One region of the Lysinibacillus sp. FSL K6-0075 genome, then DNA from elsewhere that is predicted to be linked to it. Evidence: riboswitches for the same ligand, from Rfam matches in the RefSeq annotation. Region 1 holds a riboswitch; the other holds the start of a gene.
What was found. Region 1 has a riboswitch for S-adenosylmethionine ahead of metA (homoserine O-succinyltransferase). Riboswitches for the same ligand answer to the same signal wherever they lie in the genome.
Positions count from the first base shown of each region.

Region 2: linked by a shared signal. The riboswitch ahead of MHB65_RS01960 (O-acetylhomoserine aminocarboxypropyltransferase/cysteine synthase family protein) and the one ahead of metA (homoserine O-succinyltransferase) in region 1 are both predicted to bind S-adenosylmethionine.

Region 1 is NZ_CP151947.1:2,633,910-2,642,245, forward strand. It holds gene plsY (glycerol-3-phosphate 1-O-acyltransferase PlsY) at 1-245, shown strand, start outside; gene MHB65_RS12940 (HesB/YadR/YfhF family protein) at 265-555, shown strand; gene MHB65_RS12945 (spore germination protein) at 768-2,312, shown strand; gene MHB65_RS12950 (Ger(x)C family spore germination protein) at 2,338-3,537, shown strand; gene MHB65_RS12955 (hypothetical protein) at 3,542-3,775, shown strand; gene MHB65_RS12960 (endospore germination permease) at 3,807-4,955, shown strand; gene metA (homoserine O-succinyltransferase) at 4,996-5,931, opposite strand; SAM riboswitch class I at 6,057-6,168, opposite strand; gene MHB65_RS12970 (hypothetical protein) at 6,671-7,300, opposite strand; gene MHB65_RS12975 (hypothetical protein) at 7,439-8,041, opposite strand; gene MHB65_RS12980 (hypothetical protein) at 8,053-8,336, opposite strand, start outside.
Region 2 is NZ_CP151947.1:405,496-413,831, reverse strand. It holds gene MHB65_RS01970 (homoserine dehydrogenase) at 1-2, opposite strand, end outside; gene MHB65_RS01965 (hypothetical protein) at 467-853, opposite strand; gene MHB65_RS01960 (O-acetylhomoserine aminocarboxypropyltransferase/cysteine synthase family protein) at 1,189-2,490, opposite strand; SAM riboswitch class I at 2,608-2,721, opposite strand; gene MHB65_RS01955 (glycerol-3-phosphate acyltransferase) at 2,877-3,509, shown strand; gene MHB65_RS01950 (DASS family sodium-coupled anion symporter) at 3,706-5,187, shown strand; gene MHB65_RS01945 (succinate CoA transferase) at 5,273-6,796, opposite strand; gene chrR (class II chromate reductase ChrR) at 7,162-7,893, shown strand; gene MHB65_RS01935 (hypothetical protein) at 8,098-8,336, shown strand, end outside.

The sequences.
Region 1 (8,336 bases):
GGCCTCTCTTTGTCCTACTATTTATTACCTTTATTGTGACATTAAAAATCACAAAAATCGTTAGCTTAACATCGATGATAGCCGCTTTAGTAGCGCTTATTTATGCAATCGTTTATTATTTTATTACAGGTGACTTTGCATTAGGCATCTTGGTAGCCTTTTTATTTACCTTTATTGTTTATCGCCACCGTGCCAATATTGCACGTATTAAAAACGGCACCGAACCAAAGGTAAAATGGCTGTAGGAAGAGAGGAGCATTTGAAATGAACATTGCATTGACAGATGAAGCCCTACAATGGTTCAAACATGAAATGGAAGTTGAACCTGGCGATACAATTCGCTTTTATGCACGCTACGGTGGCTCTAGTCCGTTTCATGAAGGCTTTTCACTCGGCATGACACGTGAGGAACCCATTGCCATAGGTGTGCAGACAGTAATTGATGACGTCATCTATTACATTGACGAGAAAGATCTTTGGTTCTTTAACGATCACAATTTACATGTTGACGTTGATACAAGTAAAGATGAATTACAATACGACTATCGTACATAAAACAAGTCTATCCTTTCAGCCCATGAAAGGATAGACTGTTTTTTTATTTAGTACAGAACAATTTTCCGAGACAACTTGAAAAACCCGCATACGATTGTTGCACAGTACGTGATTTAACCGCAATTTGCTAATTTTTCATCCCCTTTTCGTTTATCTCTCAAAAAAATTGTCCACTCTAATGATAATGAACGTCCATTTGAGGAGGAAAACATATGTCCATGTCCAACAATATCGAGACCTCCCCATCCCATACAACGAACGATTTGTTGTATACTTCCCTATCTAAAAATATAAAAATCATTCAACAGTCGCTAGGGCATAGTAATGATATTATCATACGCGAAATTACGATTGGAGAAGCGGTTCCCCATAACCTCGCTATTATTTCCATCGATGGCTTATCGGATAAAACCACTATTTCTGATTCTGTTATCGATAAACTGATGGCAAATATTGAAGAAGAACAAGATATTGAGATAACAACGATTAACCAATATGTACGGAATTCCTATCTAACAGTAGGCGATGTGACGAATATCGAGCATTTTACAACACTCTACAATGCCATCCTCAATGGTGAAACGGTTATTTTATTAGACGGTTTTGCTGAGGGGATTGTGACAAGTACCAGAAGTGCCAAGGATCGAGCTGTCACAGAGCCATCGACTGAATCTGTTATTCGCGGACCGAGGGAATCCTTTACCGAAACCATACGTACCAATACTGCGCTCATCCGTCGCAAAATAAAAAGTCCCAATCTCTGGATAAAGTCACGCGTTATCGGTGATGTGACACAAACAGATGTGGCGGTGATGTATATAAATGGCATCGCCAGTGACAAAATTGTCGCAGAGGTATTAGCTCGATTAGACCGCATTAATATCGACGGCATACTGGAAAGCGGCTATATAGAGGATTTTATTCAGGATTCAAAAAATTCTATGTTTCCAACCATCTACAACTCCGAACGTCCTGATGTCATCGCAGGTGAATTATTAGATGGCAAAGTGGCGATTCTCGTTGATGGCACACCTTTTGTTTTAGTTGTACCAGCGTTATTTACATCCTTTTTACAATCAGCAGAAGATTATTATCAGCATTGGATGATTAGCTCACTTGTACGTATCTTGCGTTTTTTTGGTATCAGTCTAGCGTTAGTAGCACCGTCTTTGTATGTTGCAATTACCACCTTTCACCAAGAAATGCTACCAACACCTATGTTGATTAGTATTGCATCGCAAAGAGAAGGTGTACCCTTCCCTGCTGTTGTCGAAGCCCTTATTATGGAGATTGCCTTTGAGGTACTAAGGGAAGCTGGGCTACGGATGCCTAGAACAATCGGGCCAGCTGTGTCCATTGTAGGGACATTAGTTATTGGTCAGGCAGCAGTTGATGCAGGCGTTGTTTCGGCTGTAATGGTCATTATTGTGGCCTTAACGGCGATTTGTAGCTTCCTATTCCCTGCTTATGGCTTATCGAATACCATTCGTGTGCTACGTTTTCCATTAATGATTTTAGCTGCTATGTTTGGTTTATTTGGTGTCATGTTTGGCATTATGGTCATTATTCTTCATTTATGTAGCATTCGATCATTTGGTGTACCTTATTTAAGCCCTTTTGCACCGTTAATATTACAGGATCAGAAGGATGCCTTTGTGCTGTTTCCGCGTAGAAAGTTACTTACACGACCTCGTTTAGTCAATCAAAAAAATATTGTTAGAGGCCATAACTATGTCAATGTAAAAGGAAGGAAATAACTACTGGATAAATGAGGAATGGAATATGGCAAAAATAAAATGGATTTGCTTACTATGTATCCTCACTTTACTGTTAAGTGGTTGCTGGAGTAAGCGTGAATTAAATGAACTAGCCATTGTCGTAGCACTGGGCATTGACAAAATAGACGAAGAATATGAAATTACGGTTCAAATTGTCGATCCTAGTGAAGTTTCAGTGCGACAAGCTTCCACTCAGCGCTCTCCTGTTGTTAGCTATCATTCTAGAGGCGAAACCATCTTTGAGGCCATTCGAAAAATGACGACCCTTGCTGCACGAAAGCCTTATTTTGCCCATCTTCAAGTGGTTGTTTTAGGAGAAGATCTCGCGAAAGAAGGAATCAGTGATGCACTCGATTTAATTGTAAGGGACCATGAATTTCGTAAGGATTTCGATGTCATTATGTCTCATGAAGCGACAGCGAAGGAAGTATTAAATGTATTAACACCCATCGAAAAGGTTCCAGCTAATAAAATGTTAAATTCCCTCGATGTCTCTGAGAGAGCTTGGGGCTCCACAATAGCAGTTAATATTGATGAATTAGTCAATACATTAAGCAACAAGCATAAAGGGGCGTTAATTTCTGCTATTGAAGTTCATGGCGATAAGAAATTAGGGGTAGATCAAACAAATGTGCAACGTGTTAAAACACCTGTGCTGTTACAATATGCGGGCTTAGCAGTCTTTAAAGGGGATAAATATATGGGGCTGCTATCCGAGGGTGAAAGCAAAGGCATTAGCTTTCTTAACGACAAAATTCAAAGTACGATTGAAATCATCGCCTGTCCTAATAAAGGGACTTTATCTACGGAAATCACCCAATCCACTACAAAAGTGAAAGGGTCATTTAAAAATGGGAAGCCGAAAATCGATGTTCATATTAATGTTGAGCAGAATGTTGGAGAGGTCGAATGTGATATCAATCTCACCAAAAATAAATCGATTGATTACGTTAATAAAAAAACAGCCCAGGGTATCGATGAACGCATTGAAAAAACATTAGAGATAATGCAACAGCAATATGAAATCGATGTTTTTGGTTTTGGTGATGCCCTACATCGTGCAGATGCAAAGCAGTGGGGAAAAATCAAGGATGAGTGGGCTTCCCTCTTTCCCGATTTGCCAGTGGCTGTTCACGTGAAGGTAACAACACAAGGATTGGGTACGATGCAAAATTCATTATTAAACAAGCCAAAGGAGGAGTAATGAAATGGTGCTAGCTGTAGCTATCTTGATCATCTCAATCATCGTTGCACTTCTATTTATTCCAAAGTTCAAAAAGCAACAGGATAAAAAAACCATTATTGTCTTCTCCTTTTTGCTACTCATTGGAACTGCTTTAAATATGGCCATTGCCCTGAAAGTCCATATTCCAAGCCCATTAGATTTAATTACCTTTATCTTCACACCAATTAAGGATTACATTGTGTCATTCACAAAATAAAAAGATGGACTGAGAAACGGAGGGTAGCTAGATGGAAAAAGAGATCATTAGTTCAAGACAGTTTACAATCGTTACCTTCCTCTATTCTATCGGTACAGCAATTTTAATTATCCCTTCAAGTATTACGGGCGCTGCTAAGCAAGATGCTTGGGTTGCAGCAAGCATTGGTGTTGTGCTTAGTTTACTGGTCATAAAGTTATTCTTAACACTTGCCAATCAAACACCCTCTCTTAATTTTATAGAGGCGAATGAAAAAATTCTTGGTCGTTTTTTTGGGAAAATCACAGCCATTTGCTTTCTCATTCTCACCTTTTTCTCCACTGGAGAGTTACTTTATTTTATTGGTATTTTTATGAAAACCGAAGTTATGCCAGAAACACCGACATTAGCATTCGCCCTACTGTTCAGTATCATTATTATGTATGCCGCGTATCTAGGGATAGAGACGTTTGCCCGTTCAGCAGAAATTCTCTTTCCGTTGTTTATCTTTATCTTTATTTTTTTCGTCGTTTGTATTACCCCTCAAATTACATTTGAGAATATTCAGCCTCTACTAGAAGCAACCAAAACATCTATGTTTTATAGTATTGCACGCTTTATGAGTATCTTTTCCTTTCCATTACTCGTGTTATTGATGCTATATCCCGCTGGCGTCAATGTACAGCCATCTGCACAGAAAGGGCTATATATTGGGACCATCCTTGGTGGTGTCGTCTTAATTACGTTGATTGTCCTATCGATTCTTGTCTTAGGGCCTGAAAACACAGCATCTAGGACATTTCCCAGCTATGCCTTAGCGCAAAGAATATCCATAGGGAATTTTTTGCAGCGTATTGAAATTATTATGGCATTTATGTGGATTTCGTCTATTTATATTCGCACATTTATGTATTTCTATACGACCGTTGTTGGCCTTGCCCAAATTTTGAAGATCAAGGATCATCGTCCGCTTATTTTACCGATGGGCATCATTATCATTGGACTTTCTCAAATTGTTCATCCAGATATTGTGCATTCTACTAATTATAATAATGAAATTTGGCCTATCTTTTCCTTTATCTTCACCATTTTATTACCCATACTTTTGTTGATTGTGGCAGTTATTCGAAATCGTAAATCTAAGGCTCAAAATACCGAAACACCCCAACAGGATACAACGAAGGAAAATCAAAAAGTCTAATTTCTTCTACGTTTAGAAAAGAAATTAGACTTTTTATTAATTAGATATGATATTCGATTTCATCTACAAAATCCCATTCGTATGGTGTTTCTTGGTAGACATAGTAGTTCAACCAGTTAGAGAATAATAAATGCGTATGGGCACGCCATGTATTCATCGGCTCTTGTTTCGGATCATCATTCGGGAAGTAATTCACAGGAACATCGATATCTATGCCCTTCGCCACATCACGGCTATATTCATCGGCTAGTGTTGTCGCATCATACTCCAGATGCCCCGTAATCATAATATTTTTATTATCTTTTGATTGTACGATGAATACCCCTGCATCCTCTGAATAGGATAATAATCGTAGGTCTGGATGATTGCGAACCTCGTCAATGGAAACAGATGTATAGCGAGAATGAGGCGCAGTAAATAAATCGCTAAAGCCGCGCACTAAATCCACCGTTAAATCTGTAATTACATGGGAATAGACGCCTGAGCATTTAGCAGCAAGCTCGACCTTTCCAATGCCATAATGGTGATACAATGCAGCCTGTGCCCCCCAACATATATGTAGCACGGATGTCACATTCTTTTTAGACCAATCCATAATTTCTGAAATTTCCTGCCAATAGTTGACATCTTCAAATGCCATTTTTTCTACAGGTGCCCCAGTAATAATCATGCCATCATAGCGTCGGTGACGAATTTGGTTGAACGTTGTGTAAAATAGCTGCAAATGAGATTTACTCACATTTTTCGACTCATGTGTGGCCGTATTTAAAAAGGTAATATTCACCTGCAGTGGTGTATTCCCTAATAAACGTAGTAATTGAAGCTCTGTTTTTTCTTTTTCAGGCATTAAATTTAGTATTAATATATTTAATGGACGGATTTGCTGTGTTTTCGCTCGATCCTCTTCCATGACGAAGATTTTTTCCTCACGTAAATGTTCTCCAGCTGGTAAATTTTTCGGAATATTAATTGGCATCTTGCTTTCCCCTCTCTATAATCACTCTCTTTTTTTAGCAAACCTTGCTTGCAAAGAATGCAACTAAATTAAAAAATCCTCCTCATTCCATACGAGATAGAATGAGAAGGATTTTTTCACGTCCACTCTTATCTCTCAAAGGAAAAAATCCTTTGCTGGAATTAGCACCTTTCTAACAATTGTTAGAGGTTGCTGAAGCGTCATCGGGCCAAATCCCTCAGCTTCTCTTGATAAGATTATTTAATTATCTTGAATTGTAACACGAACTAGTTAGAATATCAATAATTCATAGAATATTTTGTGATTCATGTGCATGTTCCTTGCTCATTTGATGTACACTAAGCTTGCTATATGTGGTGTTTCTACATTTAAAATTTATGGTAAACATGCCGTAATTATGAAATATTGTATGAATCTAACTAGTTTTAGTATGGGAGTATTACATTTGCCTATTTGTTTATTCCACTTCTTATAAAATCTATGTAATCTTCATTATAACTCATACTTCTGAAAAAAAGAAGTGTATATAAATAAATTAAGTTAAAATTTTTAATTTAAGTAAAAAAAGGATATTTATTTCATGAAAGAAAAAAAGACTACAGCAAAATACTGTAGTCATTTCATTTCTATTCCACAAAAAGGAAAGAAGTTGAAACAGTGAAAATTAAGCACATTATCCATTTAATAGTAACGCCTATAAATATCAAAATCAATCAATTTTATTAAATAAACAACCTAATCATTTTAGTGTAGATTGTTTGTGTAATATCACTGTAAACTTCCTATACCAAAGATTAATTTCTTTGATAATTTGCTCATACTTCGGTGTTCCTGATTTTAATTCAGATATTTTTGTCTCATAAAACGGAACTTCAATAATAGGATTTGAAATATTATTTACCACAATTTCAAGTTTTATATCCTTAATAGTTTCTTTAGACTTTGTTTGTCCACTCAATCCACCTATTAATGCACCAACACCACCCGCTAATACGCCACCAACTAATGCACCGCCTACCTGTGATACCCTAGACGTTGACGTTACTGTATTAGAGTTAGAAATAACTTTTACCTCTATAATTTCTTGAAATTTTATTTTTTGTACATCAGGTTGCCTGTACTCTTTCGATAATTTAGGTATTTTCACAATGATTACTTCTTCTGTAATTTCATTAATTGAAAGTACCATCCTATCAACTAATAAATCACGACTTGACCAGTAAGCATCATCTTTTATACCAACTTCATCAAGCGTCATTCTTATATTATTTTCTATCTCTTTAACTTCATTTTTCCCCTTAGAAAATATTGTGATATACCATATAATAAATAAAATTATTAAAATTACCAATAATATTAATGGCCACATTTAATCTAACACCCCATATTATCTATTTTAGTTACATATTACTAATAAAAGAGGTATAAGGGAACAACTATTTTTATGGGCGTGTGAAATATGATAAGGTAGCAAGCGAAATAAAAAGTTTGGGGTATCGTGCATTTGTCAACGTTTTTCTAATCTTATATTGATAATTCCCTTTTTACTGTAATCTACGTCAATAATACGATAAGTTGTGTCATAAATTGTCACATCACCATAAGGATTTTCATTCAATTTAAAATTTTTACGGCTTGCGTCAGTGTCTCTAACTATAATTTGATAAATAGGTTTAGTTAGATTAATGCTATCATTGGTTGTATACGTCATGTCTTTGTATCGTAAAATACATGGTATCTCCCCAACTTTTACTTGTTGTTCTTCGTAAACGGGTCTACCTAAAGCATCTTTGCCGATTAAAACTTTTTCTGTTTTCCACTCGACAATCAAATAGTTGCAATACTCTAACGTTGCCTTGTATTTACCACCACGCATTGTTAAAACGTCTGACGTAACCATATAGACGTTGTTAGGATTATTGATAGTTGTATAGTCCCCGCAATTAAAAACGTCTAATGAATGAATATGAAACGTAGAGTTAGGTGAAAATGTAGCGTTACTAATTACGGCATTGATCGTAAATGGATTTTTCTCATACATATTAAATTGGTATGGTGATTGGATAGCTTTTATCGTATGTTGAATTAATTTATCATCAAATAATTCCATTTAATCACCTCTCAATTGTATAAAAGGAATGTGCTGCTACTATTATTGCTTACTTTAATCTGTCTAATCTTATTGTCTAGTTGGTCTATACGTTTCATTATGTTGTCACTGAACTCACTGACCGTCATATCATCAAGTTTAATAGCCTTCATCATTGTAGGGTTGTTAGCCAGTCCTTCTAACACTGATAGAGCAGTAGCATAGATACCTTTCAAGTTAGACGTATCATCTGTATTATATTGTGCAGTCGCTTGTAGTCCGTTTTCTGCAAGGTATACGGTAAGTTGTGTATCAT
Region 2 (8,336 bases), 2.2 Mb from region 1:
ATTCTTGTTATTCCCTCCAACTTACATTCCGCAGTTTCATTAAAGCTAATTCTCCATGGGGTTGTGTCATGACTATTTGACACCCACCGCAGTCTTTAGCCAACAACTCTTCTTTGTATGAGTTTCGCTATTTCTATATGTGTTGGAACACATACAAATTCAAATAATTCAAAATTTAACTTAAAGAAAATTGTAACGCAAATACATACATTGCACAAGAAAAATCTTTCTAGGAAGGACATTTGTTTTCTCTAGATGTGCAAAAGAAATCGGTTTCATTCCCTTTATTATACGTTTTATTAATCATTCTATAAGATTTGAACAAATATTGACTATTTACATTTCAATATACGAATGTCTTTCTTCTATTATATATATGTATGCTCGGACATTCATAACAATCCCTTTAAAGAAAAAACTCATTCCCTGTAGCAGCAGAGAATGAGCTTAAATATATGAGGGGGTTTTAACTTGCTTTTGAAAGCAATTGATAACGATATTGTGCTAAAGCTTGTTGAACAAGACTAATTTCTTCTTCTGTAAAATTTGGTATTGCATACGTACGTTCCACTAATTGAAATGTACCATACTTTAAGTAAATCTCTGTCGCAGGAAGTGAGATATGGCTCACACCGTACTGTTCATATGCCTCAAATACTTCCTTAACAGTATAGTCTTCCTCTTCAGCAAAAACATGTTCTTGAAATGCTGTATGACCAAAGACTTGCTGCCATTTTCTTTCGACTGATGTAAGAAGGTGTTGAATGGACTTATTGTTGACAAAGACATGCCCTTCATTTAGCTCATATATTAGATAGGATACAATGTTTTGTGCACTATAGATATTACCCATTTTAAACACTCCTTTATCATCAGTTTTTTTGGGAAGAGCAGTTACTGGCTAGGCAACTGCTCTTCTATATATTCAAAAGTGGGGGAGCACTTATGAAAACATTTACCTTTTTTAACAAGAATTTTCGTACCCTTAACTTATTTCCTAGTATATAACAAGGATTTAATTAAGTCAATAATACATATAAAATTACTTGGTATTATTTTTTATAAGGTTCTGATAATTAACGGATGTAGCAATTGGTTGATGTAGCAACGTTTAACGCATTACCAAATGAGGCCAATCGAATGAGAAAATACGTAAACGCTACAACATTCTTCCCTATGTTCTAAAGCTTAGGCTTCTACTGTTTGTTCAGTAGTTGTTGCCTGTGTAATGGCTTGATCTAAATCAGCAATAATATCCTCTATTGCCTCTAAACCGATGGATAAGCGAATGAGCGACTCGGTTACACCAGCTTGAACTAATTCGTCTGCTGATAGTTGCTGATGTGTAGTGGAAGCAGGATGAATAATTAATGACTTAGCATCACCTACATTTGCTACATGTGAAAATAGCTTTACGCTATCAATAAGCTTTCGCCCAGCTTCACGTCCACCTTTAATGCCAAATGTAAGCACTGAACCGAAGCCATTTCTTAAATATTTCTTTGCCAATTCATGTGTTGGAAAATCTTCCAGGCCATTATAATTTACATACTCCACAGATGGGTGGTTTCGTAAATATTCAGCCACTGCCAATGCATTTTCATTGTGTTTAGGGATACGCAAATGAAGCGTTTCTAAACCTTGTAATAAATTAAAGGCAGCATCTGCACTTAATGTTGGACCAAAATCACGTAATAATTGTACGCGTAGCTTCGTAGCAAAGGCCGCAGAAGCTGTATCAATTCCATAACGTAAACCATGGTAAGAAGCATCTGGTTCAGTAAAACCTGGGAATCGACCACTAGTCCAATCAAACTTACCAGCGTCTACAACAACGCCCCCTAAAGTTGTACCATGACCACCTATCCATTTAGTTGCTGAATGTACTACAACATCTGCACCGTATTCAATAGGTGTAGAGCCGTAAGGAGAAGCAAACGTACTGTCAATAATTAATGGTAGACCATTATCATGTGCAATTTTAGCTACTGCTTCAATATCTAAAACCTTTAAGCTTGGATTACCATACACTTCAGCAAAGACTGCTTTTGTTTTATCAGTAATCGCCGCCTTGAAATTCTCTGGGTTTGTTTCATCTACAAAAATCGTTTTAATACCATAGTTTGGTAATGTGTTAGCAAATAAATTATAAGTACCACCATATAAAGAACTAGCTGCTACTATCTCATTACCAGCTCCAGCTAGATTTAAAATGGAAAATGCGATAGCTGCTGCACCAGATGAAAGTGCTACTGCTGCTGTTCCACCTTCCAATAAAGCCACACGTTTTTCAAACACATCAACAGTTGGATTGGTAATCCTTGTGTAAATGTTCCCTGCTTCCTCTAGGGCAAAAAGACGTTGCGCATGAGCAGTGTCTTTAAATACGAAAGCAGTTGAGCGATAGACAGGAACTGTTCGAGAACCCGTCACTGGGTCTGGCTCTTGACCGCCATGTAACAGCAATGTTTCTGGTTTAAAATTTGTCATTGTGTACCTCCAAATGGTTATTTTTTTTACGATGGTACCGGAGATGAGGAGGATTTTTCTGTAGAAAACAAAAACCCTCTTCAGCTAAGAAGAGGGTTGCGGTTGCAAGTTTTCCTCCCCTTATCTGCCAGATCCAAGTAAGAATCTGTAGGAATTAGCACCTTAGTAAGCTCGTTACTTACTGGTTGCCGGGCATCATAGGGCCTATCCCTCCGCCGCTCTTGATAAGAGTATGAGATTCAATTTCCATCGTTGTTACACAGTATAAACATAGAGTTTTTTTCTGTCAACATGTAAATTTTATTTTTTCCGAAACTTCTGTCTGCTCTTATACGTAATATGAACGCATACACTATTTTAGAAAAAAATTTGAGAGGAGGATTTTTATGGTAAAGGCCGTGATCACTTTTCTTATTATTGGCTATTTAATTGGCTGTATTCACGGCTCTAAAGTGGCACAATTTTTATCGGGGGTTGATTTAAAAAAAGCGGGCCACGGCAATGCCGGTGCCTCTAATGCTACTCTTTCCCTCGGCTGGAAATATGGCGTTTTAGTAGCCCTCATCGATATTGGCAAAGGCGTTGTAGCTATTATCGGTGCACATTTTTATCTAGCGGACGTCACTCATTTAACAGAAGAACAAATATGGCTGCTTACCTACATTATGGCTGCTGGGGTCATTTTAGGTCATAATTTCCCTTTCTATATGGGCTTCAATGGCGGAAAAGGAACTGCCTCCATTATCGGAATTTTACTTGCTGTCGATTGGAAGATTGGTTTATTTGCACTTATTTTATTTGTTATTTTATCCTTTGCAACAAATTATTTAATTGTTGGTGTTCTAGAGTTTTATCTCGTTTTTTGTACAGCCACTTATTTATGGATTCCTGGCATTGGCCCAACCATTATAGCTGTTCTTCTTTTTGGCATAGCCATCATCCTGCACATAGAAAATATTAAACGTTTAGTCAATGGTACAGAGCCTAAAGTAACTTCTGCCTTTAAGAAAAAGAAATAATATTTTTATGGATATTTTTGTATTTTTTGTGACCATGTATTTTCTCTTTATCTACTCATATTGCTGTAAAAAACACCTATTCTGCGTAGTTTTTTTTCTACAATAAAAAAGATATATTCTTATCTTAATAAAACATTATCCAGGCCGATGTTATGGATAATAATCGTCATTTTTATCGTAGAAAGGATGAGAAAATATGTCTTCACCAAATCAAGAAGCTTCAAAACGTAATTTAAAGCCACTATGGATTGGCTTGGCCTTCGCTTTACTGATTATTATTACTTTTTTACCTAATAACGGTGATTTACCTATAGCTGGACAACGAGCTTTAGCCATCTTAGCTTTTGCAGTCATCCTTTGGGTAACAGAGGCCGTTTCATATCCTGTTAGCTCGGCCATGATTATTGCACTTGTAACTGTTTTACTAGGACTCGCTCCATCAATGGATGATCCTACCACAGAGCTAGGTACAGCAGGCGCATTAAAATTATCCTTAAGTGGATTTAGTAATTCTGCTGTTGCTTTAGTAGCAGCCGCTCTTTTTCTAGCGGCTGCAATGCAAATTACCAATCTACATAAACGACTTGCTCTTTGGATTCTTTCACTGGTAGGAACCAAAACAAAAGCTATCGTATTTGGCGCCATTTTAGTTTCTATCGTCCTCGCATTTTTTGTTCCTTCTGCTACAGCACGAGCTGGCGCAGTAGTGCCAATATTGCTTGGAATGGTTGCCGCATTTGGTTTACCACGTGATAGTCGGCTCGCTGCCTTACTAGTTATTACTTCCGTACAAGCCGTTTCCATTTGGAATATCGGCATTAAAACGGCAGCCGCTCAAAATATGGTTGCCTTAAATTTTATTCAAGAGCAATTTAATGTAGATATTTCTTGGGGTGCTTGGTTACTCTACGCTGCCCCCTTCTCGATTATTATGTCTGTTGTCTTATTTTTCATTATGATCGCTTTAATTAAACCTGAGACTAGCAATATCGAAGGTGGTAAAGAGGTCATCAAAAAACAGCTTGCAGCGCTTGGCCCATTAAAAGCTCCTGAAATTCGCTTAATCATTACATCCTTAGTTTTACTATTTTTCTGGGCAACTGAAGGGAAGCTGCATCCATTTGACACGACCACAGTCACAATTATTGCCATCGCTATTCTATTAATGCCTAAAATCGGTGTGTATTCATGGAAGGAAGTTGAGCCTCATATTCCATGGGGAACAATTATCGTCTTTGCAGTAGGCATTATGTTAGGAACCATTTTACTGAATACAAAAGGTGCTGCATGGTTATCAGATAAAGTTTTTGGTTCACTTGGACTAGATACAATGCCTTTACTAGCAACCATCGCACTCGTAACTTTATTTAACATTTTGATTCATTTAGGCTTTGCAAGTGCAACTAGCTTAGCATCAGCACTTATACCTGTGTTTATCGTGTTAGCCTCCACATTAACAGCTAATGTGGATCAGGTTGGTTTTGTTATTGTGCAACAATTCGTCATAAGCTTTGGCTTCCTATTACCAATTAGTGCACCACAAAATATGCTTGCCTATGGTACAGGTGCCTTTACAACAAAGGATTTCTTGAAATCTGGGATTCCATTAACCATTATCGGTTTCCTTCTCGTTCTTTTGTTCTCTGCAACTTATTGGAAATGGATTGGATTACTATAAGTCGCTGATAATCTCAGATAAATTAACATGTAAAAAGCCTTGAAGGCACAGATTAACTGTCCTTCAAGGCTTTTAAGATGAAATTTTATTGTTTCGTGAAAGCAGGGTCCTTCATCGTACCGTTTTTCGCATAATTAACATGCCATGAAAGTGCTTTTTCTAGGTTATGTGGTGTATGATGTCCACCCGTTGCCTCATTGGCATCATTAAAGTACTGCCACAGCTGCTCCCGATAATCAGGGTGTGCACAGTTATCAATGATAAGTCCCACTCGTTCTTTTGGAGCAAGTCCTCGTAAATCGGCTACGCCCTGTTCAGTTACAATGACATCAACATCATGCTCTGTATGATCAACATGCGAGACCATTGGGACAATACTCGAAATATCTCCACCCTTAGCGTAAGACTTTGTCACAAATATCCCTAAACGTGCATTACGTGCAAAGTCACCAGACCCTCCGATACCATTCATCATCTTTGTACCAGAAACATGTGTTGAATTAACATTGCCGTAAATATCTAATTCCAAGGCTGTATTCACTGAAATTAATCCGAGTCGACGGATAATTTCAGGCTGATTTGAAATTTCTTGAGGACGCAATACTAATTTATCAGCATATTTTTCAAAATTCCCATAAACACGGTTTCCTACTTGCTCAGAAAGGGTAATAGAAGTAGCAGAAGCGAAATTTACTTTTCCTGCATCAATCAATTCAAATACTGCATCCTGGAGAACTTCTGAATAAACTTCTAAGTTCTCAAACTCAGAATCTTTAAAACCTAGCAATACAGCATTTGCTACTGAGCCTACCCCAGATTGAATTGGTCGCAAACTTGTTGTTAAGCGACCTACTTTAATCTCTTCACGCAGGAAATTTAATAAATGATTAGCCATAACATCCGTCTCTTCATCAGCAGGGACAATAGTTGATGGTGCATCTAATATATCCGAAATAACGATGCCTTTTACTTTATCTAAATCTAGTGGAATTCCAACTATACCAAGACGATCAGAAACATTCTGTAAAGGAATTGGATCACGTTTTCCTTGTGGTGCAGGTACGTAAATATCATGTATACCCTCTAATGCATCAAGCTGTGCTACGTTTAATTCAATGATGACTTGGTCTGCTTCTTGCACAAAAATCGGAGAGTTACCAACTGAAGTTGTAGGAATTAATAAGCCTTCTTCTGTAATTGCAGCCGCTTCAATAATCGCAAAATCAATTGGTCCTATAATACCTTGGCGGACAAGCTCAGCATTATGAGAAAGATGGGCATCCACAAATGTGATGTCACCACTATTGATTTTATTACGAATGCCAGCATCTGCTTGGAAAGGACCGCGTTTACGAATGACCCCTGCTTCTGCTAAGTATTGGTCTACCTCAGGGCCAAGTGATGCACCTGTAAAGACATCTACTTGGAAATTCTCTTTTTTCGCTTTCTCTACAAGTGCAAGAGGTACAACCTTTACATCGCCAGCACGTGTGAATCCGCTCATCCCTAATACCATGCCATCCTTAATCCAAGATGCTGCTTCTTCTGCTGTTACAACCTTGCTTCGCAATTGTTCATGGCGAAGCTTTTTCGCTAATTTTTCTTCCATTCCCTATTCCTCCATTCCACTTTATTTTGTTCAACTCGCATATTTGGTTCCAGTAAATCTGTGACGTCCATCAGAGGCTATATCTTTATTCTAGGAGGATTTCATCGCCTAATAGCTAATGCTGTATAAACATTTGCGAATAAAGATAATGTAATTTTTGGTAGTACAACCAAATAAACAGTCGCTTCTATAATTTTATACTATTTAGAATATTTAATCTATATCAAATGAAATATTTTACTTTACGAGATAATTTCTACATTTTTAAATTATGTATATATAACTTTTTATACCTCACTATTCGATTTTGACGGAAAAGCGTGCTATGCTCATGGTATAGAACAGACACAAAGGAGAGAGTTTTAATGGTTAAAGAATTATTACGCAACCATTCCTCGGTACGCATCTATGATGGAGAACCGATTTCAAAAGAAATCATCGAAGATTTAATTGGAACAGCACAAATGGCTGCAACATCACATTTTGTGCAAGCCTATAGTGTGATCTGGGTAACAGATGCAGATAAAAAAGAAAAATTAGGCTTACTCTCTGGTAATCCACGCCAATATGAAACTTCAGGCGGAGCATTTGTTTTTTGCGTAGATTTCAAGCGACTTCAAATGGCTGGGAAGCTAGAAGGAGTAGATATTGTGGCTGATTCAGCTGAAAATGTCCTTGTCGGCGTAGCTGATGTATCATTGTTTGCACAGAATTTTGTTATTGCAGCAGAATCAATGGGTTATGGCATTTGCTATATTGGAGGAGTCCGCAATAAAACTTCTGATATCAGTGAATTATTCAATCTACCCGATTACGTTTTCCCATTATTCGGGCTAACAATCGGCGTTCCTGCACGTCGCAATGATGTAAAACCACGTTTACCTGTGTCTGCTGTATTACATGAAAATGAATACAATGTTGAAAAATATGAAGAGCTTTTACCAGCTTATAATGAGACAATGGAAATATATTATAATAGTCGTTCATCAAACAGAAAAATTGATAACTGGACAAAACAGATGGCTGATTTTTTAATCGAACAACGCCGCCCTCATATTAAAGAGTTTTTAGCAACCAAAGGATTTAATTGGAAATAACTTAATGAAAATGGGGTTACTATCGTATGATACTAATCCCATTTTTTACATAAAAATATTACCTATTTATATTTATTCTAGGTATATCGCCATATTCCCTAGTTTAACTATAACCCTAAATTAAACGAAAAGACTCTTCCCTTTTCCAGCTATTCCATTCATATTAATAAATGATACCTAACAAAGAAAGGAGTCATACAGACAATGTCCAATATCAATAAACATCTTGCTCGTACCTTAGAACAACAGCATAAGAGAAGTGTAAGAGGTTTATTTTTAAAAATAGAAGACTTAAATAATGAATGCACCCAATTAAGAAAACGACTAGAACCACATATTGATATGAATGTATATAAAAAATCCATTGATTATGTCAATCAGTTCGTCTCCCATACTACTATTCTCAATTTAAAATTCGTTACGAATACGCAAAATTTAGAAGT